3 regions of the Kosakonia cowanii JCM 10956 genome follow, and region 1 is predicted to be linked to each of the others. Evidence: predicted binding sites of a transcription regulator. Region 1 holds the regulator's gene; each other region holds the start of a gene.
What was found. The regulator LexA, encoded in region 1, represses DNA repair genes until DNA is damaged. The targets are predictions, from matches to a motif close to TNCTGTATGTACATACAGNA.

Region 1 (9,599 bases):
CTGCACGCCTTAGCGTTTCGACGCCACCAGATTGAGGGCGTGTTCCACCACATTGATATCTGCCCCCGCTTTGTGCGCATTTTCACTCAGGTAACGACGCCACTGACGCGCGCCCGGCACGCCCTGGAACAGGCCCAGCATATGGCGTGTGATATGGCCGAGATAAGCCCCCTGGCTCAGTTCGCGCTCAATATAGGGGTACATCGCGCGCACCACCGCCACCGGGTCGGCATCCGGCGTATCAACGCCGAAAATCTCTCTGTCCACCGAGGCGAGGATGCCGGGGTTCTGGTAGGCTTCGCGCCCGACCATCACGCCATCCATATGTTCAAGATGCGCTTTCGCCTCTTCCAGCGATTTGATGCCGCCGTTGATCGACATCATCAGGTGCGGGAAATCGCGTTTTAGCTGATAGACGCGCGGGTAATCGAGCGGCGGAATTTCACGGTTCTCTTTCGGGCTAAGGCCAGAAAGCCAGGCTTTGCGGGCGTGGATCGTGAAGCTTTCGCACTCGCCTTTACCGGCTACGGTGCCAATAAAGTCGCAGAGAAATTCATAGCTGTCCTGCTCATCAATGCCGATACGGGTTTTGACCGTGACCGGAATAGAGACGACATCGCGCATCGCTTTAATGCAGTCCGCCACCAGTTGCGCTTCACCCATCAGGCAAGCGCCGAAACGGCCATTCTGCACGCGGTCAGAGGGGCAGCCGACGTTAAGGTTGATTTCATCATAGCCGCGCGCTTCAGCAAGCTTCGCACAGTGAGCCAGCTGCGCCGGATCGCTGCCGCCAAGCTGCAACGCCACCGGATGCTCCTCGTCGCTGTACGCCAGGTAATCGCCTTTGCCATGAATAATCGCCCCGGTAGTCACCATCTCGGTATAGAGCAGCGTGTGGCGCGACAGCAGACGCAGGAAGTAGCGGCAGTGCCTGTCCGTCCAGTCGAGCATCGGGGCAACCGAGAATCGGCCGGGCCAGTGAGAAGCCGAATCGGCGGACGTTACGCAGGTTTGAGGGGTGTTTGTCATATCAGGATTACCGTGCATATTTTGGGCAATTAAAATCAATCTCTCGTTATCGCTCCCACCTCAGGCGCGGGCAAAAAACCGACTCCAGAAATCGCGGGCGGCCATTCTAGCACAGAGAAATGCGTTAAATCCGATGGCGTGCGGCCCGCATCCGCAAACAGGCCCGCGCCGTCACGCTGGTCAAAACTTAACCATGACCTATCATTTTTGTTAGTCAGCGTAGTTCTATTCCAATAAATCGCACTATTCACTTCACCTCTGCGGGTGACAGGAGCTGAAACATGACCACACCTTATGTTCGCCTTGATAAAGATAATGCTGCGGTACTGCTTGTTGATCATCAGGCAGGCTTACTCTCTCTGGTGCGGGATATCGATCCCGACAAATTCAAAAACAACGTGCTGGCATTAGGCGATCTCGCAAAATATTTTAAGCTTCCCACCATTTTGACCACCAGTTTCGAAACCGGGCCAAATGGCCCACTCGTTCCTGAACTAAAGGCGCAATTTCCCGATGCGCCTTACATTGCGCGCCCGGGCAATATCAATGCCTGGGATAACGAAGATTTTGTGAATGCCGTTAAAGCCACAGGCAAAAAGCAGCTGATTATTGCCGGTGTGGTGACGGAAGTGTGCGTCGCTTTTCCTGCTTTATCGGCGCTGGAAGAGGGATTTGAAGTGTTTGTGGTGACCGATGCGTCAGGAACATTCGACGAGATTACGCGTCATTCGGCATGGAATCGCATGTCGCAGGCTGGCGCGCAGTTGATGACCTGGTTTGGTGTCGCCTGTGAATTACATCGCGACTGGCGCAATGATGTTGAAGGGCTGGGGACGCTCTTCGCTAACCATATTCCCGATTACCGCAACCTGATGACCAGCTTTGCCATTCATAACAAGCAGTAACCGCAGTAGAAAACCGGAGGCGTAGCGCCTCCGGTTAATCCTTAGAATGTCAGGCTAAGCTGCGCGCCGGCACCCCAGGTTTCGTCTTCGCCCACCAGCCCCATCAGATCGAGATGAACGCGGTTGAACGGCGAGAAGCCAACACCGGCGGTGAAGACATCTTTGTCATCGCCCTTCACATCAGCGCGGTAACCGGCACGTACTGCCAGCCAGTTAAGCGGACGGACTTCTGCCCCGACGCCAACATACTGCGAGTTCTTCTCGCTCTTAAATCCTTTGGTTTCAGTCAGATCGCCGTCAGCGCTCAGCGTTACCAGCTCGTTATGCCATGCGGCACCGGCTGTGACGATCGGGCTAATCTGGTAGGTATCTTTGTAGTTGCGCACTTCGCCCGTTCTGCCGTTACGAATAATGGCATCCTGGGTGTCGATATTACGCGAGATGAGGTTCTGGCCGGTTAAGCCAAGCGTCACGTTTTCATTGAGGTCGGCGGCGAGGCCAACGTCAACGTTGAAGCCGGTGTCATCGCGGCGGTAGCGGCTGCTGTTCCAGTCACTGCTGTCGTAGTCATAAATCGACGCCGTGTAGTTGTAGACCCACACCTTTTGCAGCTTCGGCGTTACGCCAACGGAGAGCGGAATGCCGCCCGCGTCAAACTGATGTGCCAGCGCCACGCCAAAGTCGGTGACAATCGCGCCACGTCCGGAAGCGGTGGAGTTCAGGTTACGGGTGATCTCATCGCTGCCGTTTGGCGAGAGCGCCGCGCCCAGTGCTTCACGCACCGCAACGGCATCGCTGTTCTGAATGCTGCGCAGGTAATCAATATCCTGCTGATCGATATTGGAGCTAACGCGCGCGTGGGCGTAGGCTTTGGTGACGAAAGCCGCAGAGAGCACATCGTTAGGGATGCTGACCGCAATACCGGCTGCCGCTTTAGCCTGCGCAGTTTTACCACGCAATTTAACCAGCTCGTCACCTAAATCTTTGGCCGCGTTCTGGAACTGATCGACGGTGCCGAAAGGGTTGGTAATAATGTCTATTGCCGTCAGATTATCGACGACATCTTTATATTGATCGACTTTGTCATTGATGTAGTCAATTTCGTCGCGCAGATTATCCTTATCTGAAATTTGTGCCTGTACGCTTGGCAGGATCACGGTGACATCATCTTCCGGCTGACCTTTCGCCAGCAACGCCGGGTTGATTAATGCTCCACTGCCATAATTTGCCGATGCGACGCCCGTTCCACCCATTGCATCGTTACGCGCCTCTGCCCATGTATTGGCTGCTCCCGCCTGATTTGCCATAAAAAAGGAGACACCAATAGCGACCACCGAAAGTTTCGCATTTATTTTCACAGTATGTTCTCGTAGCCAGATGAGTATTTAAGCCTGTTAGTTTGCGCACAAACAGGAATTTATATTGCTGTGAATAACAGTAGAAAAAGGCACTACCTCTTCCGAACGCTCCAGGGCGGTCGGATCATATTTATAGTGATGGCACTCACTATTTATAGAAGAGGAAAATCATTTCGGGAAGGAAAGTTCCGAAAGTGTCTTTAAAGTTGGCGGTCTCGGCGTTTCCGGCAGGACATGGTAAAGTGTGAAGCTTCATCTTTTCACCAACCCGAGAGCGCCAATGGATAAGACCACTTCGCAAGAGATGTTAGTGCAGGCTGAAAAGCTGTGCGCGCAGCGCAACGTGCGCCTGACTCCACAGCGTCTGGAAGTTTTACGTTTGCTGAGCCTGCAAAAGAGCGCCATCAGCGCCTACGATCTGCTCGACCTACTGCGGGAGAGCGAACCGCAGGCGAAGCCGCCCACGGTTTACCGCGCGCTCGATTTTCTGCTGGAGCAGGGTTTTGTGCATAAGGTGGAGTCCACCAACAGCTATGTGCTGTGCCATCTCTTTGATCAGCCGACGCACACCTCTGCGATGTTTATCTGCGACCGCTGCGGCGCGGTTAAAGAGGAGCAGGCGGAAGGGGTGGAAGATATTATGCATGCGCTGGCGGCGAAGATGGGCTTTGCCCTGCGCCACAATGTGATTGAAGCCCACGGCTTATGCGCGGCCTGCGTCGAGGTCGAAGCCTGCCGTCATCACGACCATTGCCAGCACGATCACAGCCTGCAGGTGAAGAAAAAACCGCGTTAAAATTTCTGTTTCTGTTTCTGTTTCTGTTTCTGTTTCTGTTTCTGTTTCTGTTTCTGTTTCTGTTTCTGTTTCTATTTCAGATAGTAATCCCAAAATATTTCGCGTTTTAGCAAGGCGGCAAGCGCGCGAATCATGGGGAGCATACGAAAGTATGTGACTCATGTGAGCAAGTGCAGCCAACGCAGATAAAACGTGAAAGATGAAGGGATTCGGCAAGCGCGCGAATCATGGGAAGAATACGAAAGTATGTGACTCATGTGAGCGAGTGCAGCCAACGCAGATAAAACGTGAAAGATGAAGGGATTGGAGATTAGGGAGGTACATCCTTGTACCTACGGGCAGGGTAGCCTGTGAGGGTTAATACACTTGAGGGGGAAGTGTTGGCTACCAGCGGTATTCGTTACGTGATTCCCAATCTGTAACTTCCTTCTCCGCTTCGTCTTTCGCGTAACCGTAACGCTCCTGGATTTTACCTACCAGCTGGTCACGTTTACCTTCGATGACGGTCATATCGTCATCGGTCAATTTGCCCCATTTCTCTTTAACAGTACCTTTAAACTGTTTCCAGTTACCGCCGACTTCGTCTTTGTTCATAATTGACTCCTTATCGTTCGGTTAAAATGACGTTCTTGCGTGCTGAACGTATTAATTATTGTAGATAAGGATTCGGCGTTCGGTTTTTTATTCGGAATCTTTAACCATACACGCCAGACGAAGCCGCAGATCCTCATGCATTGTCGGCATTGGCAAACCAGCTGCCGTTGCGCCAGTGATGACGCCAGATCAGCGCCAGCGTGATACCACGCAGCGCCAGGAAAACCGCCAGAGAGAGCCATAAACCGTGGTTGCCAAACCACGGCACCGTCAGCAGGGTCAGGCCAAAACCGGCAGCGGCAACCGCCATACTGTTACGCATTTCAGCCGCGCGCGTCGCACCCACAAACATGCCGTCGAGCAAATAGCACCACACCCCCACCAGCGGCAATACCACCTGCCAGATAAGATAGTGTCCGGCAACCGCCTGCAGTTCAGGAATGGAGGTCAGCAGCGCAATAAGCGTGCTTCCTGCCAGCGCGTAGACAAGGGCAAAGGCGAGGGCCACAAACCCTGCCTGCCGGCAGGCCGCGCGCCAGACGTGCAGCAACTGGCTACCATCGCGCGCGCCGTAAGCCTGACCGGAGTGGGCTTCGACGGCATAGGCAAAGCCGTCAAGCGCATAGGCGGTAAAGGTGAGGAACATCATCAGCACCGCGTTGGCGGCGACCGTTTCGCTGCCGAGACGAGCACCCAGCACGGTGATGGAGCCAAAGCAGAGTTGCAGCAGCAGCGAGCGCAGCATGATATCGCGATTGAGCGCCAGCAAACGGCGAACGCCGCCGCGCCAGGCGGATTTCAGCATCGAAAGAGAGATAGCCTGCCGGCGTAAAACCTGCCGCACCATCAGCAAGCCGATAAAGAAGGTGACATATTCCGCGATAACCGTCGCGAGCGCAGCGCCCTGCACATTCATATGCAGGCCCATCACCAGCCAGAGGTCGAGAACGATATTGAAGAGATTGCCGACCACCAGCAGTATCACCGGTGCGCGGGCATACTGCACGCCGAGCAGCCAGCCAAGCAGCACCATATTGCCCAGCGAGGCGGGTGCGCTCAGCCAGCGAATGGCAAGGAAGCGCCGCGCCTGCTCCAGCACTGCCTCGCTGCCGCCGGTAATATGCAGCGCCAGGTCGATAAGCGGCGTACGCAGCAGCGCAATGACGATACCTGCGCCGAGCGCCAGCAGCAGAGGCTGGACAAGCGCACGTGAGAGTGCAGAGGGATTTTTTGCACCAAATGCCTGGGCGGTCAGCCCGGTGGTGCTCATACGCAGAAACAGCAGCAGCATAAAGAGGAAGCTGGTTGCCGTTGCGCCAATCGCCACGCCGCCAAGGTAGACGGGGCTATCCAGATGACCAATCACTGCCGTATCAACTAAGCCCAGCAGCGGAACGGTGATATTCGATAAAATCATCGGCAGCGCAAGCCGCCACAAAGCTTTGTCGGATGCGGTTAACAGCGGCATAGCGTAAGCGTCGTTAAAAAGAGGAAGCGTGGCGCTGCGGCGCTAAACGGGCGCCACAGCAGAGAAAAGAGGCGTTACAGCCATTCACCGTTACGGATCACGCCAACTGCCAGCCCTTCAATGGTGAAGTTCTGTTTACGCAGATCAACAACAATCGGAGAGAAGTCGCTGTTTTCCGCCAACAGTTCAACGGTGTTGCCATGTTTTTTCAGGCGCTTCACCGTTACTTCATCTTCGATACGGGCGACGATCACCTGGCCGTTACGCGCATCCTGGGTTTTATGCACCGCCAGCAGATCGCCGTCCATAATACCGATATCTTTCATCGACATCCCGCTAACGCGCAGCAGGAAGTCCGCATGCGGTTTAAAGAGATTCGGATCGACCTGATAGTGGCTTTCGATATGCTGTTGCGCCAGCAGCGGCTCACCCGCAGCGACGCGACCAATCAGCGGAAGACCAATATCGTTCTCTTCTTCCAGCAGCAGGCGGAGACCGCGCGATGCACCAGATACGATTTCGATCACCCCTTTGCGCGCCAGCGCTTTAAGGTGTTCTTCGGCTGCATTTGGGGAACGGAACCCCAATTGCTGTGCGATTTCCGCACGCGTCGGTGGCATACCGGTTTGGGTGATGCGATCGCGAATCAGATCGAACACCTCTTGCTGCCTGGCCGTTAATGCTTTCATCCCGCCCCCTGGGTGTATATACAGTTATGCTGTGAGTATATACAGTCAACGGCGATTTTGAAACCACATTTAAGCAAAAATCCAGAGTGTTATAGAATTATGGAAACGCTATCGAAAATGTGACCAAAGAAGCGAGACCCAGGTAAAGACCGCCAGTAAGATTGTCATCAGCACCGCCGCCGATCCCATATCTTTTGCCCGGCCGGAAAGCTCATGGAATTCAGACCCGATACGGTCTACAACCGCTTCGATAGCGCTGTTGAGGATTTCGACAATCATCACCAGCGTGACCGAGCCAATAAGCAGGACGCGCGTGATGACATCAATATCCAAAAATGCAGCGATAATAATAGCCAGAACAACGGCTACGCCCTCCTGGCGAAATGCAGCTTCATTAATCCAGGCTGCGCGTACGCCTTTCCACGAATATCCTGCGGCTTTAATGATCCGGGTAAAACCGGTGGTATTATTGGCCATGAAAAGAACCTTTTTAACTATTAAGCGTCAATGAGTAGTGGTACACGCAGCGGTACCACAGAAATTATGCGTGCTTTCTGATATTCTTGCGGCGCAATGGCACTATTAATAACCAGAGGCTTTACACCCTTTATGTCCGGCTGGCCACGAATTTACTACAAATTACTGAACTTACCATTAAGCGTGCTGGTAAAAAGTAAATCGATCCCCGCAGAACCTGCACAGGAACTGGGGCTCGACACATCACGTCCTATTATGTACGTGCTGCCTTACAACTCAAAGGCTGACTTAATGACCTTGCGCGAGCAGTGCCTGGCGCATGAATTACCCGATCCCCTCGAACCGCTGGAGATCGATGGCGCGCTGCTGCCACGCTACGTGTTTATTCACGGCGGCCCGCGCGTATTCACCTATTACACGCCGAAAGAAGAGTCGATCAAACTGTTCCACGACTATCTGGATTTACACCGCAGCCATCCCGATCTGGATGTGCAGATGGTGCCGGTATCGGTGATGTTTGGCCGCTCGCCGGGGCGTGAAAAGGGTGAAATCAACCCGCCGTTGCGCATGCTCAACGGTGTGCAGAAATTCTTCGCTGTTTCGTGGCTTGGCCGCGACAGCTTTGTGCGCTTCTCCCCGCCGGTTTCGCTGCGCCGCATGGCGACCGAACATGGTACGGATAAGATCATCGCGCAGAAACTGGCCCGCGTGGCGCGTATGCACTTCGCCCGTCAGCGTCTGGCCGCCGTTGGCCCACGCCTGCCGGCGCGTCAGGATCTCTTCAATAAGCTGCTATCGTCGAAAGCGATTGCCCGTGCGGTGGAAGATGAAGCGCGCAGCAAAAAGATCTCCCACGATAAGGCGCAGCAGAACGCGATCGCGCTGATGGAAGAGATTGCCGCTAACTTCTCTTACGAGATGATTCGCCTGACCGACCGTATCCTCGGCTTTACGTGGAACCGGCTCTATCAGGGGATCAACGTGCACAACGCCGAGCGCGTACGCCAGCTGGCGCACGAGGGCCATGAAATTGTCTATGTGCCCTGCCACCGCAGCCACATGGACTACCTACTGCTCTCCTACGTGCTTTACCACCAGGGCCTGGTGCCGCCGCATATTGCGGCCGGGATCAACCTCAACTTCTGGCCCGCCGGGCCGATTTTCCGCCGCCTTGGCGCCTTCTTTATTCGCCGTACCTTTAAAGGCAACAAGCTCTACTCGACGGTGTTCCGTGAATATCTGGGCGAGCTGTTTAGCCGCGGTTATTCGGTGGAGTATTTCGTTGAGGGCGGTCGCTCGCGCACCGGGCGTCTGCTCGATCCGAAAACCGGTACCCTGTCGATGACTATCCAGGCGATGCTGCGCGGCGGCACACGCCCAATCACGCTGGTGCCTATCTATATCGGCTACGAGCATGTGATGGAGGTCGGCACCTACGCCAAAGAGCTGCGCGGCGCGACAAAAGAGAAAGAGAGCCTACTGCAGATGGTGCGCGGCCTCAGCAAGCTGCGTAACCTCGGTCAGGGCTATGTGAACTTCGGCGAGCCAATCCCGCTGATGAACTATCTGAACCACCATGTACCGGAGTGGCGCGAATCGATCGATCCGATTGAAGCGATCCGTCCGGCATGGCTGACGCCGACGGTTAATAGCATCGCCGCCGATCTGATGGTTCGCATCAACAATGCCGGGGCGGCAAACGCCATGAACCTCTGCTGTACGGCGCTGCTGGCTTCGCGCCAGCGCTCATTGACGCGCGAGCAGCTCACCGAGCAGCTTGACTGCTACCTTGAGCTGATGCGCAATGTGCCCTACTCCCCGGACTCCACCGCACCATCCGCCAGCGCCGCTGAGCTTATCGCTCACGCGCTGCAGATGAACAAGTTTGAGGTCGAGAAGGACACCATCGGCGATATCATCATCCTGCCGCGCGAGCAGGCGGTGCTGATGACCTATTACCGCAACAATATTGCGCACATGCTGATGTTGCCGTCGCTGATCGCGGCGATTGTCACCCAGCATCGTGCCATCTCACGCGGTGAAATTCTGCGTCATGTGGAACTGCTCTACCCGATGCTGAAGGCCGAGCTGTTCCTGCGCTGGGAAAATGCAGAGCTGGCGGAGGTGCTGGATAAGCTGATTCAGGAGCTGGTGCGCCAGGGGCTGATTACCCTGAAAGAGGATCTGCTGAGCATCAATCCGGCACACTCACGCACTCTGCAGCTGCTGGCCGCAGGCGCGCGCGAGACGCTGCAGCGTTATGCCATCACCTTCTGGCTGCTG
Region 2 (9,599 bases), on a different replicon from region 1:
GGATGCCGACGTTATCACCATCGAAACCTCCCGTTCCGACATGGAGCTGCTGGAGTCCTTCGAAGAGTTCGAATACCCGAACGAAATCGGGCCGGGCGTGTATGACATTCACTCGCCAAACGTCCCGAGCGTTGAGTGGATCGAGGAGCTGTTGCAGAAAGCGGCGCAGCGTATCCCGGCAGAGCGTCTGTGGGTCAACCCGGACTGCGGCCTGAAAACCCGCGGCTGGCCGGAAACGCGCAGCGCGCTGGCAAACATGGTGAAAGCCGCGCAGAACCTGCGTCAGCAGTAATCAGCCTTACCGCGCCGCTGTTAAAAACGGCGGCGCGTCATTGCCTTAGCGCACCTTATCCCGCCTTCGTAACATGATTGTCAAACTCCCTTGTTTTAATCGTCGCAATGAAAACAGCGGGAGAGATCCATGAATAACAAACGTGTGCTGGCCGCAGTTGTGCTGGCTCTCATCAGTGCCTCGTCATGGGCAAAATCAACCTTAACGCTCTATACCAGCCAGCCGAATGACGATGCGCAGATGACCGTCAGCGCCTTCGAAAAAGCGCACCCGGATATTGAAGTGAAGTGGATCCGCGACGGCACCAGCAAGCTGATTGCCCGCCTACAGGCAGAGTTAGCCGCCGGAAGCGCCGCGCCGGATGTGCTACTGATTGCCGACAGCGTGACCATGGAATCCCTCAAAAAACAGAACCTGCTGGCGGCTTATAAATCGCCCGAAGCGGCGCGCTTCGACCCGCAGCTGTTTGATAAAGAGGGCTATTACTACGGTACCAAAGTGATCACTACCGGCATTGCCTACCACACCAAAGCACCGCTCAAACCGACCTCTTGGCTGGATCTGCTCAAACCTGAAGTGAAAAACATGACCACGCTGCCAAGCCCGCTCTACTCCGGCGCGGCGCAGATCCACCAGGCGACGCTGATGAACGATCCGGCGCTCGGCTGGCAATACTACGAAAAACTGAAACAGAACGGCGCGATGCCGCAAAGCGGCAACGGTGCGGTGATGAGCGCGATTGCCTCCGGCAGCAAAGCCTATGGCGTGCTGGTGGATTACCTGGCGATCCGCGAAAAAGCCAAAGGCGCGCCGGTTGAGTTTCTCTTCCCGAAAGAGGGTGTCAGCGTCGTTACCGAACCGGTAGCGATGATGAAGGGGACAAAGAACCCGCAAGGGGCGAAGGAGTTTATCGATTTTGTCCTCTCGGACGCCGGGCAAAAACTGGTGCTGCAACAGGGCTATCTCCCTGCGGATGCGACGCTGCCGGTGCCGAAAGGCTTCCCGCCGCGCGACAGCATCAAATTGATGCCGTTTGATGCGGCGAAAGCGCTGGCCGAGACCGAGGCGAACAAAAAACGCTTCGCCGATCTCTTCGGTAACCGTTAAACGATGAGTAGCGCAATCGTGCCGAACAGCGGCAGTGGCGCAACCAAAGGGCTGCTCTGGCTGTTGCTGTGCCTGGTGGCGCTGCTGAGCCTGTTGCCCAGCCTGCGGCTGCTGCTCTCCGCGCTGGTTGACTGGCGGCAGGGGAGCGACAGCAGTTTGTGGCGCGTGCTCAGCAACCCGGCGACCTGGCTGGCGCTCTGGCACAGCCTTTACACCAGCGGGCTTGGCACACTGCTGTCGCTGCTGCTCGGCAGCCTGTTCGCCTTCTGCCTGGCGCTGACCAATATCCGCCTCAAACAGATGTGGGTGTTTCTGTTTATGTTGCCAATGATGATCCCGCCGCAGGTCACAGCCCTAAGCTGGCTGCAACTCTTCGGCCCCGGCAGCATTCTGCTTAACAGCCTCGGTATCGCGCCAGGCTTTGGCAGCAGCAACCCGCTCTACTCGCCGGAAGGGATTGCGCTGCTGCTTGGCATTCAGCATGCACCGCTGGTGTTTCTCGCGCTGCGTACGCAACTGCGCGCACTGCCGCAGGAGCATATTGAAGCGGCGAGGCTTAACGGCGCATCATTATGGCGCGTGTTTATCGATATTGTGCTGCCGCTATGCCGCACCGCGCTGTGGGCCGGGGCGGCCATCGCCTTTGTCTCGGCGCTGGGCAACTTTGGTATTCCGGCGATGCTCGGCATTCCCATCTCCTATTTCGTGTTGCCAATCCATATCTACCAGACGCTGGCAAGCTTTGGCCCCTCAATGCTCAATGACGTGGCGGCGCTCTCGCTGCTGATGGGCGTGCTGGCGATTGGCATTGTGATGCTCCAGAGCCGGATGCAGCGGCGCTATGCCTTACCGCTGATTGGCACAACCGGGCGCGCGATCGCCTTCAGGCTGGGAAGAGGGCGGCTGGCCGTTGAAGTGCTGCTCGGCGCAGTGCTGTGCGCGATCCTGCTTGCGCCTCTGCTGGCACTGATCGCCACATCGCTGGTGCCGACGCTCGGCGTGCCACTGAACAGCGAGACCTTCACCCTCACCGCCTGGCACAACCTCTTCACCGAGCAGAGCGCCACGGCGCGCGCGCTCGGCAACAGTTTTCTGCTATCGATCGCAGCCGCGGTGGTGCTGATGCTGGTTAGCCTGCCGCTGGCGTGGCTGCTGGTGCGCTACCCGAACCGCCTGCTGCGCGGCTTGCACAGCATAATTGATATTCCCTACACGCTGCCGGGCGTGGTGCTTGCCATCGCCTGCATTCTGCTCTTCGCCCGCCCGCTGCCGCTGCTTGATATCGCGCTCGGCGGCACGCTGACGATTATCTTTTTGGCCTATCTGGCGCGCTTTCTGACGGTCTGCCTGAAGCCGGTGCACAGCAGCATGCTGCAACTCGACCCGGCGATGGAGGAGGCGGCAAGCCTGGCAGGCGCGGCTTTCGGCCAGCGTCTGCGCCATATCGTCTTACCGCTGCTGGCTCCGGCAGCATTCGCCGGTGCGCTGCTGGTGTTTCTTACGGCGGTTAATGAGTTAACCGTTTCGGCGCTGTTATGGAGCGCGGGAAAGGAGACCATCGGCGTGGTGATTTTCAACCTTGATGAGAGCGGCGATAAGGTGCTGGCCTCGGCGCTCTCCGTGCTGGTGGTGGCGCTGGTCGCACTGGTGATGCTGCTGCTCGGCGCGCTCGGGCGCTATCTACCGAAAGGAGTGATCCCATGGCAGAACTGAAGCTTGAAGGGCTCAGCAAAGTGTTTGGCGAGCAGGCGGTGGTGCGGGATCTCTCCTTAACGCTGCCGCAGGGCGCGTTTACCGCGCTGTTAGGCCCCAGCGGCTGTGGCAAAACCACCACGCTGCGCATTCTCGCCGGGCTGGAGACATTAAGCGACGGGCGTTTGCTGCTGGGTGAACGCCTGCTGGCGGATAAACGCCACCATACGCCGCCGGAGCAGCGCGATATGGGAATGGTGTTCCAGTCCTATGCCCTGTGGCCGCATATGACGGTTGCCGAAAACGTCGGTTATCCGCTGAAGCTGCGTAAAGTAAACGGTGCCGCGCGGCAAAAACAGGTGATGGCGGCGCTGGAGGTGGTTGAACTTGGAGCGTATGCCGGGCGTGCGCCGCATGAGCTTAGCGGCGGTCAGCGCCAGCGTGTTGCGCTGGCCCGCTGCCTGGTCTCTGAACCGCAAGTGGTGCTGCTGGATGAGCCACTAGCCAATCTCGACAGACACCTGCGCGCCACCATGGAGCAGACGTTTCGGGAGTTTCATCGCCGCACTGGTGCCACCTTTGTCTATGTGACCCACGATCAGGCCGAAGCGATGGCGCTGGCGAGCCATATTGCGGTGCTGCATCAGGGGGAGTTGATGCAGTGGGGGGCGCCGCAGGATCTCTATCAGCAGCCGAAAAGCGGCTGGGTCGCGCGCTTTATTGGTAAGGGCAGCGTGCTGACGCTGGCGACGCCCGCCGGGTATCAACAGCTGGACAGCGCCTCGCTGCATCACGGCTTATCCCAGAGCGGGTATGGCGCGCAGCAGCCGGTGCTGGTGCGCCCGGAGCATGTGCAGATTGCCGGGGAAGGATTGAGCGCGCAGGTGGAGAGCTGTATTTATCAGGGCGAGCGCTATTTGCTGGCGCTACGTTTAGCGGACGGTCAGGGGCTGACGGCGTTTCATCACGCCGCGCTGCAACCGCAGCAGTCGGTCTGCGTGCGTTTACTACAAGGCTGGAAACTGGAGGCGGCATAGCGTGCCGCCTCCATGTGGGAACACTACTTTTTCGCGTACTGCGCAAACCACGCCAGCATGCGCTGCCAGCCGTCGGCGGCAGATTCCGCATGGTAGCTCGGGCGATAATCGGCATTGAATGCGTGGCCCGCCTCCGGGTAGACGATGATCTCCGCGTTGGCATTCGCCGCGCGCAGGGCCTGACGCATCGTCTCCACGCTCTCCTGCGAAATCCCGGTATCCTGCGCGCCATAAAGGCCGAGCACCGGCGCGGTCAGATCGGTAGCGATATCGACCGGGTGTTTCGGCGAATTCAGGGTTTTTTCACCCGTCAGCTTGCCATACCACGCCACCGCCGCTTTCAGCTGCGGGTTGTGCGCCGCGTAGAGCCACGCAATGCGGCCGCCCCAGCAGAAACCGGTCACCAGCAGTTGATGGGCGTCACCGCCATTACGCGCCGCCCAGTTGGCGACGTGGTCGAGATCGGCCAGCACCTGCGCATCCGGTACTTTGCTGACCAGCCCGCTGAAGAGGGTGGGGACGTCGGCAAAATCATTCGGATCGCCCTGGCGGAAATAGAGCTCCGGCGCGACGGCAAGATAGCCCTCCAGTGCCAGCCGGCGACAGAGATCGCGAATATGCTCATGGACGCCAAAAATCTCCTGCACGACGATAACAATTGGCAGCGGGCCCTCAGCATCTTTTGGTCGGGCGTGATACGCGGGCATGGTGTCGCCCTGCGTTGGAATGGAAGTTTCGCCTGCGATCAGCCTCTCTTCCGGCGTGTGAACCGTGGTTGACGCAAGCGGTGAAGCCGCAGGCGCAAAGCCCGGCTGTTTGGTGGTGGTCATGAGATTCTCCCTACCCTTTATTAGCGCTCCCCTAACTATAGTCATGAAGACCAGGGCATGCGCAATCGCCGTGCGCAGGCTATCTTTGCTGCTGAGTTAGCGGGGATAACGTGTTAGTGTGACGAGTATCACTATTTTATGGAAATTGAGTGCAATCAATTTCATTCATGGTGACAGCAGTCACGAAAACACGCGCGTGGCTTCTGTAAAGTACCGTTTTACCTCCCCCCGATAATACCGACCACAGAGGAGTCTGTTATGTCCAAGTCTGATGTTTTTCACCTCGGCCTCACTAAAAACGATTTACAAGGGGCTACCCTGGCCATCGTCCCTGGCGATCCAGAGCGAGTGGAAAAGATCGCCGCGCTGATGGATAAGCCGGTCAAGCTGGCCTCCCACCGCGAATTCACCAGCTGGCGCGCCGAGCTGGATGGCAAAGCAGTGATCATCTGTTCTACCGGTATTGGCGGTCCTTCTACGTCCATCGCCGTTGAAGAGCTGGCGCAGCTGGGCATCCGCACCTTCCTGCGCGTCGGTACCACCGGCGCGATCCAGCCGCATATCAACGTCGGCGATGTGCTGATCACCACCGCCTCCGTGCGTCTTGACGGTGCCAGCCTGCACTTTGCCCCGATGGAGTTCCCGGCGGTGGCAGATTTTGAGTGCACCACGGCGCTGGTGGCTGCGGCCGATGCGATTGGCGCGACTAAACATATCGGCGTGACCGCCTCGTCTGACACCTTCTACCCGGGCCAGGAGCGTTATGACACCTTCTCCGGCCGCGTGGTGAAAAGCTTTAAAGGCTCGATGGAAGAGTGGCAGTCAATGGGCGTGATGAACTATGAAATGGAGTCCGCTACGCTGCTGACCATGTGTGCAAGCCAGGGGCTGCGCGCCGGGATGGTTGCCGGGGTGATCGTCAACCGCACCCAGCAGGAGATCCCGAACGCGGAAACCATGAAGAAGACCGAAAGCCACGCGGTGAAAATCGTGGTCGATGCCGCGCGTCGACTTCTGTAATCCCGCTTCCAGATTTACAAGGCCGACGCGTTCGGCCTTTTTTATTTGCGTAACGCCTCGCAGAAAAGCCCTTCCAAACTGGACGTTTATACAGCACAATCCCGACGGAATGGGTGATGAAGAGGGAGCGGAATGGAGAGTTCAATCATCGTACTGGCAGCCGTGGCGCTGGCAGGGTTACTGGTCGGCTGGCTGGCCGCAAGCTGGCGCGGTGCGCAGCAGCAGGCGGAGTTGCTCGCCGAGCAGCGCGATGTCTTCAGTGAACTGAGCGCCGCCCGCCAGCAGATCGCCCAGAACAGCCACTGGCGCGAAGAGTGCGAGCTGCTGAATAACGAACTGCGCAGCCTGCAACATATCAACAGCTCGCTGGAAGCGGATCTGCGTGAAGTCACCACCCGGCTTGAATCCACTCAACTGCATGCGGAAGAGAAACTGCGCCAGATGCACAGCAGCGAGCAGCGTCTGAGCGAGCAGTTTGAAAACCTCGCTAACCGTATTTTCGAGCAGAGCAACCGTCGCGTTGACGAACAGAACCGCCAGAGCCTCAATGGCTTACTCACCCCGCTGCGCGAGCAGCTCGACGGTTTTCGCCGCCAGGTGCAGGAGAGCTTCGGCCAGGAGGCGCGCGAACGACACACTCTGGCGCATGAGATCCGTAACCTCCAGCAGTTGAATGCCCAGATGGCGCAGGAAGCCATCAACCTCACCCGCGCGCTGAAAGGCGATAACAAAACCCAGGGTAACTGGGGCGAAGTGGTGCTGACCCGCGTGCTTGAAGCCTCCGGCCTGCGCGAAGGGCATGAGTATGAGACCCAGGTAAGCATGGAGAACGAGAGCCGCGCGCGCATGCAGCCGGACGTTATTGTGCGCCTGCCGCAGGGCAAGGACGTGGTGATCGACGCCAAAATGACGCTGGTGGCCTACGAGCGCTACTTCAACGCCGAGGATGAGTTCTCCCGCGAAGCGGCGCTGCAGGAGCACATCACCTCCGTGCGTGGCCACATTCGCCTGCTGGGAAGAAAAGATTATCAGCAGCTCTCCGGTCTGCGCAGCCTGGATTACGTCCTGATGTTTATCCCGGTGGAACCCGCCTTTTTAATCGCCCTCGACAGGCAGCCGGAGCTGATTACCGAGGCGCTGAAAAACAACATTATGCTGGTCAGCCCGACCACGCTGCTGGTTGCCCTGCGCACTATCGCCAACCTGTGGCGTTACGAGCACCAGAGCCGCAACGCCCAGCAGATCGCAGAGCGGGCGAGCCGCCTGTATGACAAAATGCGCCTCTTCGTCGACGATATGACCGCGATTGGCCAGAGCCTGGAGAAGGCGCAGGAGAACTACCGCCAGGCGATGAAAAAACTCAGCTCAGGGCGCGGCAACCTGCTGGCACAAACTGAGGCATTTCGTGGCCTTGGCGTCGAGATCAAGCGCGAGATTAATCCGGAATTGGCCGCACAGGCGCAGGAGCAGGACGAAGAATTTCGTCTGCGGGCAGGACAAGACGCGTTTAACGATCATAATCAAGACAAGGGATTAGATATGGCGACGCCGGGCGAAGAGGCTGCGGCGAAGGCCTCTTCGGGCGGTTGAAACGTAGGGCAATCGCGTCCAATCTGATACACTTCATCAACAAATCCTTAAATAGCAGGCACTAAGATGGCGGAAGATTCAAAAGAGACAACACACTTTGGTTTTCAGACCGTCGCCAAGGAAAATAAAGCCGATATGGTGGCGCATGTTTTCCATTCGGTTGCGTCAAAATACGATGTGATGAACGACTTAATGTCGATGGGCATCCACCGCTTATGGAAGCGATTTACCATCGATTGCAGCGGCGTGCGCCGTGGGCAGAAAGTCCTCGATCTGGCGGGTGGCACCGGCGATCTCACCGCAAAATTTTCTCGTCTGGTTGGCGAAACCGGCCAGGTTGTGCTGGCGGATATCAACGAGTCGATGCTGAAGATGGGCCGCGAAAAGCTGCGCAATCTTGGTGTTATCGGCAACGTTGAATATGTGCAGGCGAACGCCGAAGCGCTGCCGTTCCCGGACAACACTTTCGACTGCATCACCATCTCCTTCGGTTTGCGTAACGTTACCGACAAAGAGAAAGCGCTGCGCTCCATGTTTCGCGTGCTGAAGCCGGGCGGCCGTCTGCTGGTGCTGGAGTTCTCCAAACCGGTTATTGAGCCGCTGAGCAAAGCTTACGATGCTTACTCCTTCCACGTTCTGCCGCGCATTGGTCAGATGGTGGCAAACGACGCGGAGAGCTACCGTTACCTGGCTGAATCCATCCGTATGCATCCCGATCAGGACACCCTGAAAGCGATGATGCAGGATGCTGGTTTTGAAAACGTCGATTACTACAACCTGACCGCCGGTATTGTTGCCCTGCACCGTGGCTACAAATTCTGACAGGAGTGCGTATGCCCTTTAAGCCGATGGTGGCCGCGGGAATTGAACGCGTGCTGAATACCTTTTTTTACCGCGACAGCGCGCTGAAAGCGGCGCGCCAGCGTCTCTACGGCAAAGTGCTGCGCGTGGTGGTGCAGGAGTTTTCCGCGCCAATTGTGCTGGTCTTCAGCGAGCGCCAGGTTGACGTGCTGAGCGAGTGGGAAGGGGAAGCCGACTGTTCGGTCATTACCCGCCTCAACGTGCTGCCGAAGCTGCGCGATCGTCAGCAGCTCACCGCGCTTATCCGCAGCGGTGAACTGGAAGTGCAGGGCGATATTCAGGTCGTACAAAACCTCTCTTCACTGATGGATCAGGCCGAGTTTGACCCGGCGGAAGTGCTTGCGCCGTGGACTGGCGACATCGCCGCTGAGGGTATCAGCAAATTTCTGCGCGGCGGCGCGCGCCTTTTTCGCCACGGCTTTACGCGCCAGCAGCGCTATCTCTCTGAAGCCTTAACGGAAGAGTGGCGGGTGGCACCGGGCGCGCTGGAAATCGCCTGGTTTGCCGAAGAGACAGCGGCCGCTGAACGTGCCGCGGACGCCTTAGCCAAACGACTGGATAAACTGGAGGGCAAATGACGCCCGGAGAATTACGGCGACTCTATTTCATCATCCAGACTTTTTTGAGTTACGGGCTTGATGAGCTCATCCCCAACATGCGTCTTACCCTGCCGCTGCGCCTGTGGCGCAGAACCCTCTTCTGGATGCCCAACCGGCATAAAGAGAAGGAGTTGGGCGTTCGTCTGCGCCTTGCCCTGCAAGAACTTGGGCCGGTATGGATTAAATTCGGGCAGATGCTCTCCACCCGCCGCGATCTCTTCCCGCCTATGATCGCCGATCAGCTGGCGATGTTGCAGGATCGCGTTGCGCCCTTCGACGGAAGGCTTGCAAAAAAGCAGATTGAAAAAGCGATGGGCGATCGCCCGGTCGAAGAGTGGTTTGACGATTTCAATATTGAACCGCTGGCATCCGCCTCCATCGCGCAGGTGCATACCGCACGGCTGAAAGAGAATGGCAAAGAGGTGGTGATCAAAGTGATCCGCCCGGACATTCTGCCGATCATCAAAGCGGACCTGCGCCTGATCTACCGCCTGGCGGGCTGGGTTCCGCGCCTGCTGCCGGATGGCCGCCGTTTGCGCCCGCAAGAAGTGGTGCACGAATATGAGAAGAC
Region 3 (9,599 bases), 1.3 Mb from region 1:
CGGGACCCTTCCACCAATGCCACATGTCAGGCTCATTGCCGGATGGCGCGTAAACGCTTATCCGGCCTACGAATTATTCCAGAGTAAAGGGATCGGCGTCCTGCCAGGCGGGGAACTGGGTGCGGTACTCTTTCAGCGCGGTGAGTGACATCTCGGCGTCGATGCGCGTTGCCAGGTGCGCGTCGGCGCTGGCGACGATCTCCCCCTGCGGGCTAATCACCCGGCTGTCGCCGCGGTAGTGGTGACCATTCCCATCGCTGCCAACGCGGTTACAGCCTGCCACCCAGGCCTGGTTCTCAATCGCGCGGGCCAGCAGCAGCGACTGCCAGTGCAGGGAGCGCGGCGCAGGCCAGTTAGCGACATAGAGCAGCAGATCGTACTCATCGCGGTTGCGCGACCAGACCGGAAAACGCAGGTCGTAGCAGACCAGCGGCATAATGCGCCAGCCGCGCCACTCGAATATCACGCGCGTCTCACCCGGCTGATAGTGGTGGTGCTCATCCGCCATGCGGAAGAGATGGCGCTTATCGTAAAAATGCACTTCGCCCTGCGGCTCGACCAGCAAAAAGCGGTTCACCGCTCCGCGATCCGTTTGCAGCGCCGCGCTGCCAGCGATCAGCGCGTTAGTCTGCCGCGCTTTATCACGCATCCAGCTCACCACCTCTTCCTGCGATAACGACCGCGTGGCGGCCTCCATCGCAAAGCCGGTGGTGAACATCTCCGGCAGGACAATTACATCGCGCCCGCTAATCCCTTCCAGTTGCACATCAAAATGGCGCAGGTTCGCCGGGCCATCCATCCACGCCAGCGGTTGTTGTAACAGCGTAATTTTTAATCCAGGCACAATCGCGACTCTCCATCAGACAGCATCGGCACACTGTAGCACGCCAAAAAACGAAAAAAACCCGCAGGGTTGCGGGTTTTGTCGAAGGAGGAGGGGAGCCGTCAGGCGCTTAGGCGGCTTCGGGCTTGCGCAGCTTTTCCGGCGTGTGGATCACCGGTTGTGTCGCCAGCGCATCCGGCTCAAAGTCATCGACGTTGATGGTGCGCAGACGGCTCGCTTCCGCTTTAATCAGCAGCGCCGCTTCATCCTGGTTAATCAGCCCGCTTGCCAGCGCCTGGTTAGCCAGATCGTCCAGACGGGTAAACGGCAGATTTTTACCCAGCGATTTACAGATGCGCTGATGGATCGGGTCGGCAGCCATTACATCAACCAGCGCCTCTTCCAGCAGCCCGACCGGGTTGTGCTCGCTCGGGGTCAGGTATTGACCGCGACCGATGCGCGAACGGGTAGCGTTTGGCGTTTGCAGGATCTTCGCCACTTTATGATCAAGCCTGTCGGACGGCGCACGGTAGTGGCGGCCGGTCGGGAAGATGACAAAGCTCATCATGCCCGCGACGAGACGGTTCGGGAAGTTCTCCAGCAGGTCGACCATCGCTTGCTCAGCCTGATAGAGCGCATCCTGCACGCCCCAGTGCACCAGCGGCAGATCTGCTTCCTGGCGACCTTCATCGTCGTAGCGCTTCAGCACCGCCGAGGCGAGGAACAGTTGGCTTAACACATCACCCAGACGGGCGGAGATGCGTTCGCGGCGTTTCAGGCTACCGCCGAGCACTGCCATTGAGATATCCGACAGCAGCGCCAGGTTGGCACTCAGGCGGTTCAGGTGTTGGTAGTAACGTTTAGTGGCATCCCCGGTCGGTGAGGCGCTGGTTAAACCGCGCGTCAGGCCGAGCCACAGGCTGCGCATCTCATTACTGCCGACATGGCCGATATGTTTAAACAGCAGCTTATCGAACGCATCAACGTCGTTGTTCTGCGCGGCGGCCATCTCTTCCAGTACATACGGATGGCAGCGAATTGCCCCCTGACCGAAGATCATCATCGTACGGGTGAGGATGTTAGCGCCCTCAACGGTGATGGCGATCGGCGCGCCCTGGTAAGCACGGGCGAGGAAGTTGCCTTCGCCGAGCATAATGCCTTTACCGCCGGCAATATCCATCGCATCGATGATTGCCTGCTGACCACGGTGGGTACAGTGATATTTCACAATCGCCGACAGCACCGCCGGTTTTTCGCCGAGCATAATGCCGTAGGTGATCAGCGACGCCGCGGCGTCCATCACATAGGCGTTACCGGCAATACGCGCCAACGGCTCTTCGATACCTTCCATCTTGCCAATCGCCACTTTGAACTGACGGCGAATGTGGGCGTAGGCACCAATGCCCAGCGCGACCGATTTCACGCCGCCCGTTGAGTTGGAGGGCAGGGTGATGCCGCGACCAACGGAGAGACACTCCACCAGCATACGCCAGCCCTGACCGGCCATTTTCGGGCCGCCGATGATGTAATCAATCGGTACAAAGATATCTTTTCCGCGCGTCGGGCCGTTCTGGAACGGAACGTTAAGCGGGAAGTGACGACGACCAATCTCCACGCCCGGCGTCGAGGTCGGGATCAGCGCACAGGTAATGCCCAACTCTTCCGCGCCGCCCAGCAGTTTGTCCGGGTCGGAGAGTTTAAATGCCAGGCCAAGCACGGTGGCAATCGGCGCCAGCGTAATGTAGCGCTTGTTCCAGGTAAGACGCATGCCGAGCACCTGCTCGCCCTGCCACTCGCCCATGCAGACCACGCCGGTATCGGGAATAGCACCCGCATCGGAACCCGCTTCCGGGCTGGTCAGCGCAAAGCAGGGGATCTCTTGCCCACGCGCCAGGCGTGGCAGGTAGTGATCTTTCTGCTCCTGCGTGCCGTAGTGTTGCAGCAGTTCGCCCGGGCCTAAGGAGTTAGGCACGCCGACGGTGATCGACAGAATGCCGGAGACGCCGGAGAGTTTTTGCAGCACGCGGGATTGCGCATAGGCAGAGAACTCCAGCCCGCCGTACTCTTTTTTGATGATCATCGCGAAGAAGCGGTGCTCTTTAAGATAGGCCCACAGCTCCGGCGGCAGATCGGCCATCTCATGGGTGATCTGGAAGTCGTTCGCCATGCGGCACGCTTCTTCAACCGGGCCGTCGATAAAGGCCTGCTCTTCTGCGGTCAGGCGCGGCTGCGGGTAGTTGTGCAGCTTTTTCCAGTCCGGGTTACCGCGAAACAGATCGCCTTCCCACCAGGTGGTACCTGCGTCGATGGCCTCTTTTTCCGTGCGCGACATCGGCGGCATCACTTTGCGGAAACCGCGGAACACCGGCGCGGAGATAAAGGATTTACGCATCGGCGTGAAGTTGAGCGGCAGGAGGATAAGCGCCACCGGCACCAGCATCCAGAGAGACCAGATGCCCGCCAGCCCAAGGGCTGCGGTCCATGCCAGCAGGATCACGCTGCTGAGCAGCAGATTAACGCGGTGATAGAAGAGCACACCGAGCAGAACGAGCGTTGCGACAATACTCAAAATCATCATAACGAAAAGCTCCCTTCTTGTAGGAGGTCTGACCACTTGTGATGTATTGTTTGTAGTGGATGTCATTTCTTTTAGCAATGTGTTTACAAAATAATTACAACCTGGTTCACATTGTTGAGGTCGTTTTGCGCACGGAAAATGAAAACGGCGGCGGGAGCGGCGGCTTTAGCTTCTCGGCTGAAAGCCTATCCGGTACACTGCGCAGTGTTATTTACATTTATGCTGAAGGATATCCTCATGTACCAGGATCTTATTCGTAACGAACTGAACGAAGCGGCGGAAACGCTGGCGAATTTCTTGAAAGATGAAGCCAATATTCACGCTATTCAGCGCGCGGCGGTGCTGCTGGCCGACAGCTTTAAAGCCGGTGGCAAAGTGTTGTCCTGCGGTAACGGCGGCTCGCACTGCGACGCGATGCACTTTGCGGAGGAGTTAACCGGGCGCTACCGTGAAAACCGTCCTGGCTACCCGGCGATCGCCATCTCTGACGTCAGCCATATCTCCTGCGTCAGCAACGACTTCGGTTACGACTATGTATTCTCCCGCTATGTGGAAGCCGTTGGCCGTGAGGGCGACGTGCTGCTGGGGATCTCCACCTCCGGTAACTCTGGCAACGTGATCAAAGCGATTGCCGCGGCGCGTGAGAAGGGGATGAAAGTGATCACCCTGACCGGTAAAGATGGCGGCAAAATGGCCGGCACCGCGGATATCGAAATTCGCGTTCCGCACTTTGGCTATGCCGATCGCATTCAGGAGATCCATATCAAAGTGATCCATATCCTGATTCAGCTGATCGAAAAAGAGATGGTTAAGGCGTAAAGCAGGCTTTTTATTTGCCCTGTTCAGCCTGGGCAGTGCTCAACGTTCCTGCGTGACTTCGCAGTTAATCGCGGCGCTGCCCGTGTCTGATGGGCGGCAACAATAACGCCTTCTCAGATTGAGGCGGTTGTGGAGGTGACTATGTGCGAACTGCTCGGGATGAGCGCTAATGTGCCGACCGATATCTGCTTTAGTTTTACCGGTCTCGTCCAGCGCGGCGGGGGAACCGGGCCGCATAAAGATGGCTGGGGTATTACCTTCTACGAAGGCAAAGGCTGTCGCACCTTCAAAGATCCGCAACCAAGCTACAACTCGCCCGTCGCCAAACTGGTGCAGGAGTACCCCATCAAGTCCTGCTCGGTGATTGCCCATATTCGCCAGGCGAACCGCGGCGAAGTGGCGCTGGAAAATACCCATCCCTTTACCCGTGAACTGTGGGGCCGCAACTGGACCTATGCCCACAACGGCCAATTAACGGGGTATAAATCTTTGCAGACCGGCAACTTCCGCCCGGTGGGGGAAACGGACAGTGAAAAAGCCTTCTGCTGGATGCTGCACAAGCTGACGCAGCGCTACCCGCGCACGCCGGGCAATATGGGGGCGGTGTTTAAGTATATTGCGACGCTGGCGCTGGAGCTGCGTGAGAAGGGCGTGTTCAATATGCTGCTGTCGGACGGGCGCTATGTGATGGCGTTCTGCTCCACCAATCTCTTCTGCATTACCCGCCGCGCGCCGTTTGGCGTGGCGAAGCTGCTGGATCAGGATGTGGAGATTGATTTTCAGCGTGAGACCACACCGAATGATGTGGTCACCGTGATTGCGACGCAGCCGTTAACGGCAAACGAAACCTGGCACAAGATTATGCCAGGCGAGTGGGCGTTATTTTGCCTCGGTGAGCGTATAGTTTGACGCCAGCTGCGGCTGCACGGAGGTAGCCAGCGGCTTGCTGACCACGTAGCGTCCATCCACCACGGCGACAATCGGCGGCTGGTGGGTGGCCGCGAAGTAGTCATACCCCGGCTTCAACTGCTTCCAGAAATCCGCGTAGGTCGAATATTTGTGACGCTGCATGTTCGCATCGGTCATGCGGAACGGATAGATATTCACCTGCACGCTCGGCTGGCCGAAAATCAGCGCTGCGGTAACAAACTGGAAGATCTCATCAATGCCGGTATCCGTCATGGCGTAGCAGCCGATGGAGACGCAGGCACCGTGAATCATCAGGTATTTGCCTTCATAACCGTGGGCGCGGTCAAAGTTGTTCGGAAAGCCAATATTGATAGCCTTATAGAAACGGCTGTCCGGCTTAAGCTGGCTGCGCTGTACCGAATAGAACCCCTCCGGGCTTTTAAAATCGCCCTGACGGCGTTTAGGCCCAAGGCCGCCGGAGTAGTTGCAGATTTTATAGCTGTCGAGCAGCTGATACTGTTCGCCCATCTTGACGTAGAGATCAAGGGTGCGCTCTTCTTTGAAGATCTGAATATAGACCGGTGACCCCATCAACTGCTGTTTAAAATCTTTGCTTACCGGCTTAGTGGCACTGTTGCTGCCAACCAGGCCAGCAAAGGAGACGCACGGGATCAGAAGCATCGCAATGAACAATGCGATTTTGCGCATACAACGTGTTTCCTTGATAAAACGGATACGACTTTGCCAGAACGGCAAAAGATGCCCAGAATTCGGACAATTCTGTTTTGAGCGCTAACCTTAGCACTCCGACATTTTTTCGCAAGCCCCGAATAGCGGTGATTCCGCGCCCGTCGATCCTGTTGATTGTCTTTTCGCCATCGCACAAAAAGTGTTCTGTTTTTCCTTTCAACCACCTGCGCAATTTGGCGACGGCTATTATGAAAGTAAATGCTGAGAATTAAACAGCAGATTGCCCTCTTTTCGGCGGTTTCTCGGCTGGCTTCTCATTTCGCTGGAACGTGCTGTATACTTATCCAGTGTTCTGTGAGGGTGTACGCATGCGCAAAATCATACATGTCGATATGGACTGCTTTTTCGCGGCGGTAGAGATGCGCGACAACCCGGCCCTGCGCGACATTCCGATTGCCATTGGTGGCAGCCGCGTGCAGCGCGGCGTCATCAGCACCGCCAACTACCCGGCGCGAAAATATGGCGTGCGCAGCGCGATGCCAACCGGAATGGCGCTAAAACTTTGCCCGCACCTCACGCTGTTACCTGGCCGTTTCGACGCCTATAAAGAAGCCTCCCGCCAGATCCGCGACATCTTCTCGCGCTACACCTCACTGATTGAACCCCTGTCGCTGGATGAAGCCTATCTTGATGTTACCGACAGCCCGCACTGCTACGGCTCTGCAACGCTGATGGCGCAGGAGATCCGCCAGACCATCTTTAATGAGACGCAGCTTACCGCCTCGGCGGGCATCGCGCCGGTGAAGTTCCTCGCTAAAATCGCCTCCGATCTCAATAAGCCCGACGGGCAATATGTGATTACCCCTGCGGAAGTGCCGGCCTTTCTGCGCACGCTGCCGCTGAGCAAAATCCCCGGCGTCGGCAAAGTCTCAGCGGCCAAGCTGGAGACCCTTGGGCTGCGCACCTGTGAGGATGTGCAGAGGAGCGATCTCGCCATGCTGCTTAAGCGGTTTGGCAAGTTTGGCCGCGTATTATGGGAGCGCAGCCAGGGGATCGATGAGCGGGAGATCAGCAGCGAGCGGCTGCGAAAATCGGTCGGCGTTGAGCGCACGCTGGTGGAGGATATTCATCAGTGGGAGGAGTGCGAGGCGATTATCGAGCGGCTCTACCCGGAGCTTGAGCGGCGGCTTTCGGTGGTAAAACCGGATCTGCGCATCGCCCGCCAGGGAGTGAAACTGAAGTTCAACGACTTTCAGCAGACCACCCAGGAGCATGTCTGGCCGTGTCTGAATAAAGAGGATCTGCTCGCCACTGCGCGTCAGGCATGGGATGAGCGACGCGGCGGGCGCGGCGTGCGGCTGGTTGGCCTGCACGTCACACTGCTCGATCCGCAGCTTGAGCGCCAGCTGGTGCTCGGGCTGTAACCCTACCAGAATTTGCGGTGGTAATTTCCCGCCCGCTTCTTTATCATCCCCGGCGTTTATTCATTCCCTATTAACTGCAAAGGAGGTTCACCATGACACACCATGCCCTGATTTCTCTTTGCAGACCTCTCCAGGCTTAATTCTTCAAAAACTTGCCCCTGGTTTCGTCTGCCAATTCCTTTTATTTCTCTACATATGGATTGGTATATGGGCAACTCTGTTTGTCATATCTCAGACGCGATCTCCTATATTGCGTCGGAAAACCTGTGGATCGAAGGTTCAGCGATCCAACAATTACACACCACTGCGGCACTGCCGGGTATGACGCGCGTCGTCGGCATGCCGGATCTTCACCCCGGCCGAGGCTACCCGATTGGCGCGGCCTTTTTCTCCACCGGGCGCTTCTACCCGGCGCTGGTCGGGAACGATATCGGCTGCGGCATGGCGCTGTGGCAGACCAACATGGTACGGCGCAAATATAACGCCGATAAGGTCGAAAAACGCCTCAGCGCGCTAGGCGATAGCGCCTCTGCCGACTGGCTGGATGAAGCGGTGCCGGATGCGTGGCAAAACCACCCTTGGCGCGCCGCGTTGGGATCGATTGGCGGCGGCAACCACTTTGCCGAGCTGCAACAGGTCGATAGCGTGAGCGATGCGGCGCTGTTCGCGCAAAGCGGCCTCGATGAGCAGCGCCTGCTGTTACTGGCCCACAGCGGTTCACGCGGGCTGGGGCAGCAGATTTTGCGCCGCCACGTCGACGCCTTCTCGCACGCCGGGCTGGTGGAGGGGAGCGACGCGGCTCGCCACTATCTTGCCGAGCACGATGACGCGCTTAACTTTGCCCGCATCAACCGGGCGCTGATTGCGCGGCGCATTCTCGATCATCTCAACGCCGATGGCGAAGCGCTGCTCGATGTGGCGCATAACTTCGTCGAAGCCTGCACCGTGGGCGGTGAAGCCGGTTGGCTGCATCGCAAAGGGGCGACGCCGGACGGGCAGGGCCTGGTAGTGATCCCCGGTTCACGCGGCGATCACAGCTGGCTGGTAATGCCGAAAGTGAGCGAGGTGAGCCTCTATTCGCTGGCGCACGGTGCGGGACGCAAATGGATGCGCACCGAGTGCAAAGGGCGCTTGTCCGGGAAATTCACCCCGGCGCAACTGGCACGCACACCGCTCGGCAGCCGGGTGATTTGCCGCGATCGGCAGCTGATCTATGAAGAAGCGCCGCAGGCGTATAAATCGGTTGAGAGCGTGCTTGAGTGCCTGGTCGACGCCGATCTGGTGACGCCGGTTGCGCGCTTGCGCCCGGTGTTAACCCTGAAAGTGAGCGGAGGGGCGGGCGAATGAGACTGTTGCAACTCTCCTCCGCGCAGGGGCCTGATGAGTGCTGCCTGGCAGTGGGTAAAGCGTTAGCGCGGCTGATGGAAGAGGCTGAGGCGCAAAAGGTGTCGCTGGCGGTGATCGAAACGGAAGCGGCGCGCCAGCCGGGCGCCTACCGCTCGGTGCTGGTCTCACTCGATGGCGAAAACGCGCAGGCGCTGAGTGCGCGCTGGTGCGGCACGGTGCAGTGGATCTGCCCGAGCCCCTATCGCGCCAATCATGCACGGAAGAACTGGTTTATCGGCGTGGCGGAGTTTATTCCGCAGACTGCCTTGCAGGATAGCGCCATCCGCTTTGAGACGCTGCGCTCATCCGGGCCGGGCGGCCAGCACGTGAATAAAACCGATTCCGCCGTGCGCGCCACGCATATTGCCACCGGCATTAGCGTAAAAGTGCAGTCGGAGCGCAGCCAGCATGCGAATAAGCGGCTGGCGATGCTGCTGATTTCACACCGGCTGGAGCAGGCGCAGGATGACGAGCGCGCGGCGCTTAAGTCGGAACGCAGGCTGTTTCATCATCAGATAGAGCGCGGCAACCCGGTGCGCACCTTTAAGGGGCCAGGGTTTAAGGCGCAGTAAAGGAAGGAAAATGTCCGCGCCGGGCGGCGCGGACAGCAGGCTTATTTAGCCGGGATAGATTTCAGCAGTTCGGTCAGCAGGGTCCAGTAGTGGCCCACGCTTTCGATATGCACTTGCTCATCCGGCGAGTGCGGGCCGGTAATGGTCGGCCCAATCGACACCATATCCATCTCCGGATAGGGTTTTTTGAACAGACCACACTCCAGACCGGCGTGGATAATCTGAATGTTCGGCATCTTGTTGAACAGACGCTGATAGGTTTCACGCACCAGCGCCATCACCGGCGACTGGGCATCCGGCTGCCAGCCCGGGTAGCCGCCCTTCGGCGCAGTTTTCGCACCGGCCAGCGCACCCAGCGATTCCAGCATGCTTACCACGTAATCTTTACCGCTATCGAT

Region 2: the regulator LexA is predicted to act here: its motif matches at 6,055-6,074, upstream of rmuC (DNA recombination protein RmuC).
Region 3: the regulator LexA is predicted to act here: its motif matches at 6,150-6,169, upstream of dinB (DNA polymerase IV).

Annotation. Positions count from the first base shown of each region.
Region 1 is NZ_CP019445.1:870,304-879,902, forward strand. It holds gene dusA (tRNA dihydrouridine(20/20a) synthase DusA) at 10-1,047, opposite strand; gene ycaC (isochorismate family cysteine hydrolase YcaC) at 1,311-1,934, shown strand; gene BWI95_RS04020 (conjugal transfer protein TraF) at 1,976-3,241, opposite strand; gene zur (zinc uptake transcriptional repressor Zur) at 3,573-4,088, shown strand; gene BWI95_RS04035 (CsbD family protein) at 4,473-4,682, opposite strand; gene dinF (MATE family efflux transporter DinF) at 4,816-6,150, opposite strand; gene lexA (transcriptional repressor LexA) at 6,225-6,839, opposite strand; gene BWI95_RS04050 (diacylglycerol kinase) at 6,948-7,316, opposite strand; gene plsB (glycerol-3-phosphate 1-O-acyltransferase PlsB) at 7,449-9,599, shown strand, end outside.
Region 2 is NZ_CP019447.1:16,414-26,012, reverse strand. It holds gene metE (5-methyltetrahydropteroyltriglutamate--homocysteine S-methyltransferase) at 1-292, shown strand, start outside; gene BWI95_RS22685 (ABC transporter substrate-binding protein) at 422-1,399, shown strand; gene BWI95_RS22680 (ABC transporter permease) at 1,403-3,112, shown strand; gene BWI95_RS22675 (ABC transporter ATP-binding protein) at 3,100-4,128, shown strand; gene BWI95_RS22670 (dienelactone hydrolase family protein) at 4,152-4,958, opposite strand; gene udp (uridine phosphorylase) at 5,217-5,978, shown strand; gene rmuC (DNA recombination protein RmuC) at 6,111-7,568, shown strand; gene ubiE (bifunctional demethylmenaquinone methyltransferase/2-methoxy-6-polyprenyl-1,4-benzoquinol methylase UbiE) at 7,635-8,390, shown strand; gene ubiJ (ubiquinone biosynthesis protein UbiJ) at 8,402-9,007, shown strand; gene ubiB (ubiquinone biosynthesis regulatory protein kinase UbiB) at 9,004-9,599, shown strand, end outside.
Region 3 is NZ_CP019445.1:2,203,263-2,212,861, forward strand. It holds gene BWI95_RS10320 (amidohydrolase) at 74-844, opposite strand; gene fadE (acyl-CoA dehydrogenase FadE) at 954-3,401, opposite strand; gene lpcA (D-sedoheptulose 7-phosphate isomerase) at 3,639-4,220, shown strand; gene BWI95_RS10335 (class II glutamine amidotransferase) at 4,362-5,129, shown strand; gene dpaA (peptidoglycan meso-diaminopimelic acid protein amidase) at 5,100-5,837, opposite strand; gene dinB (DNA polymerase IV) at 6,188-7,243, shown strand; gene BWI95_RS10350 (RNA ligase RtcB family protein) at 7,451-8,590, shown strand; gene prfH (peptide chain release factor H) at 8,587-9,201, shown strand; gene pepD (cytosol nonspecific dipeptidase) at 9,243-9,599, opposite strand, start outside.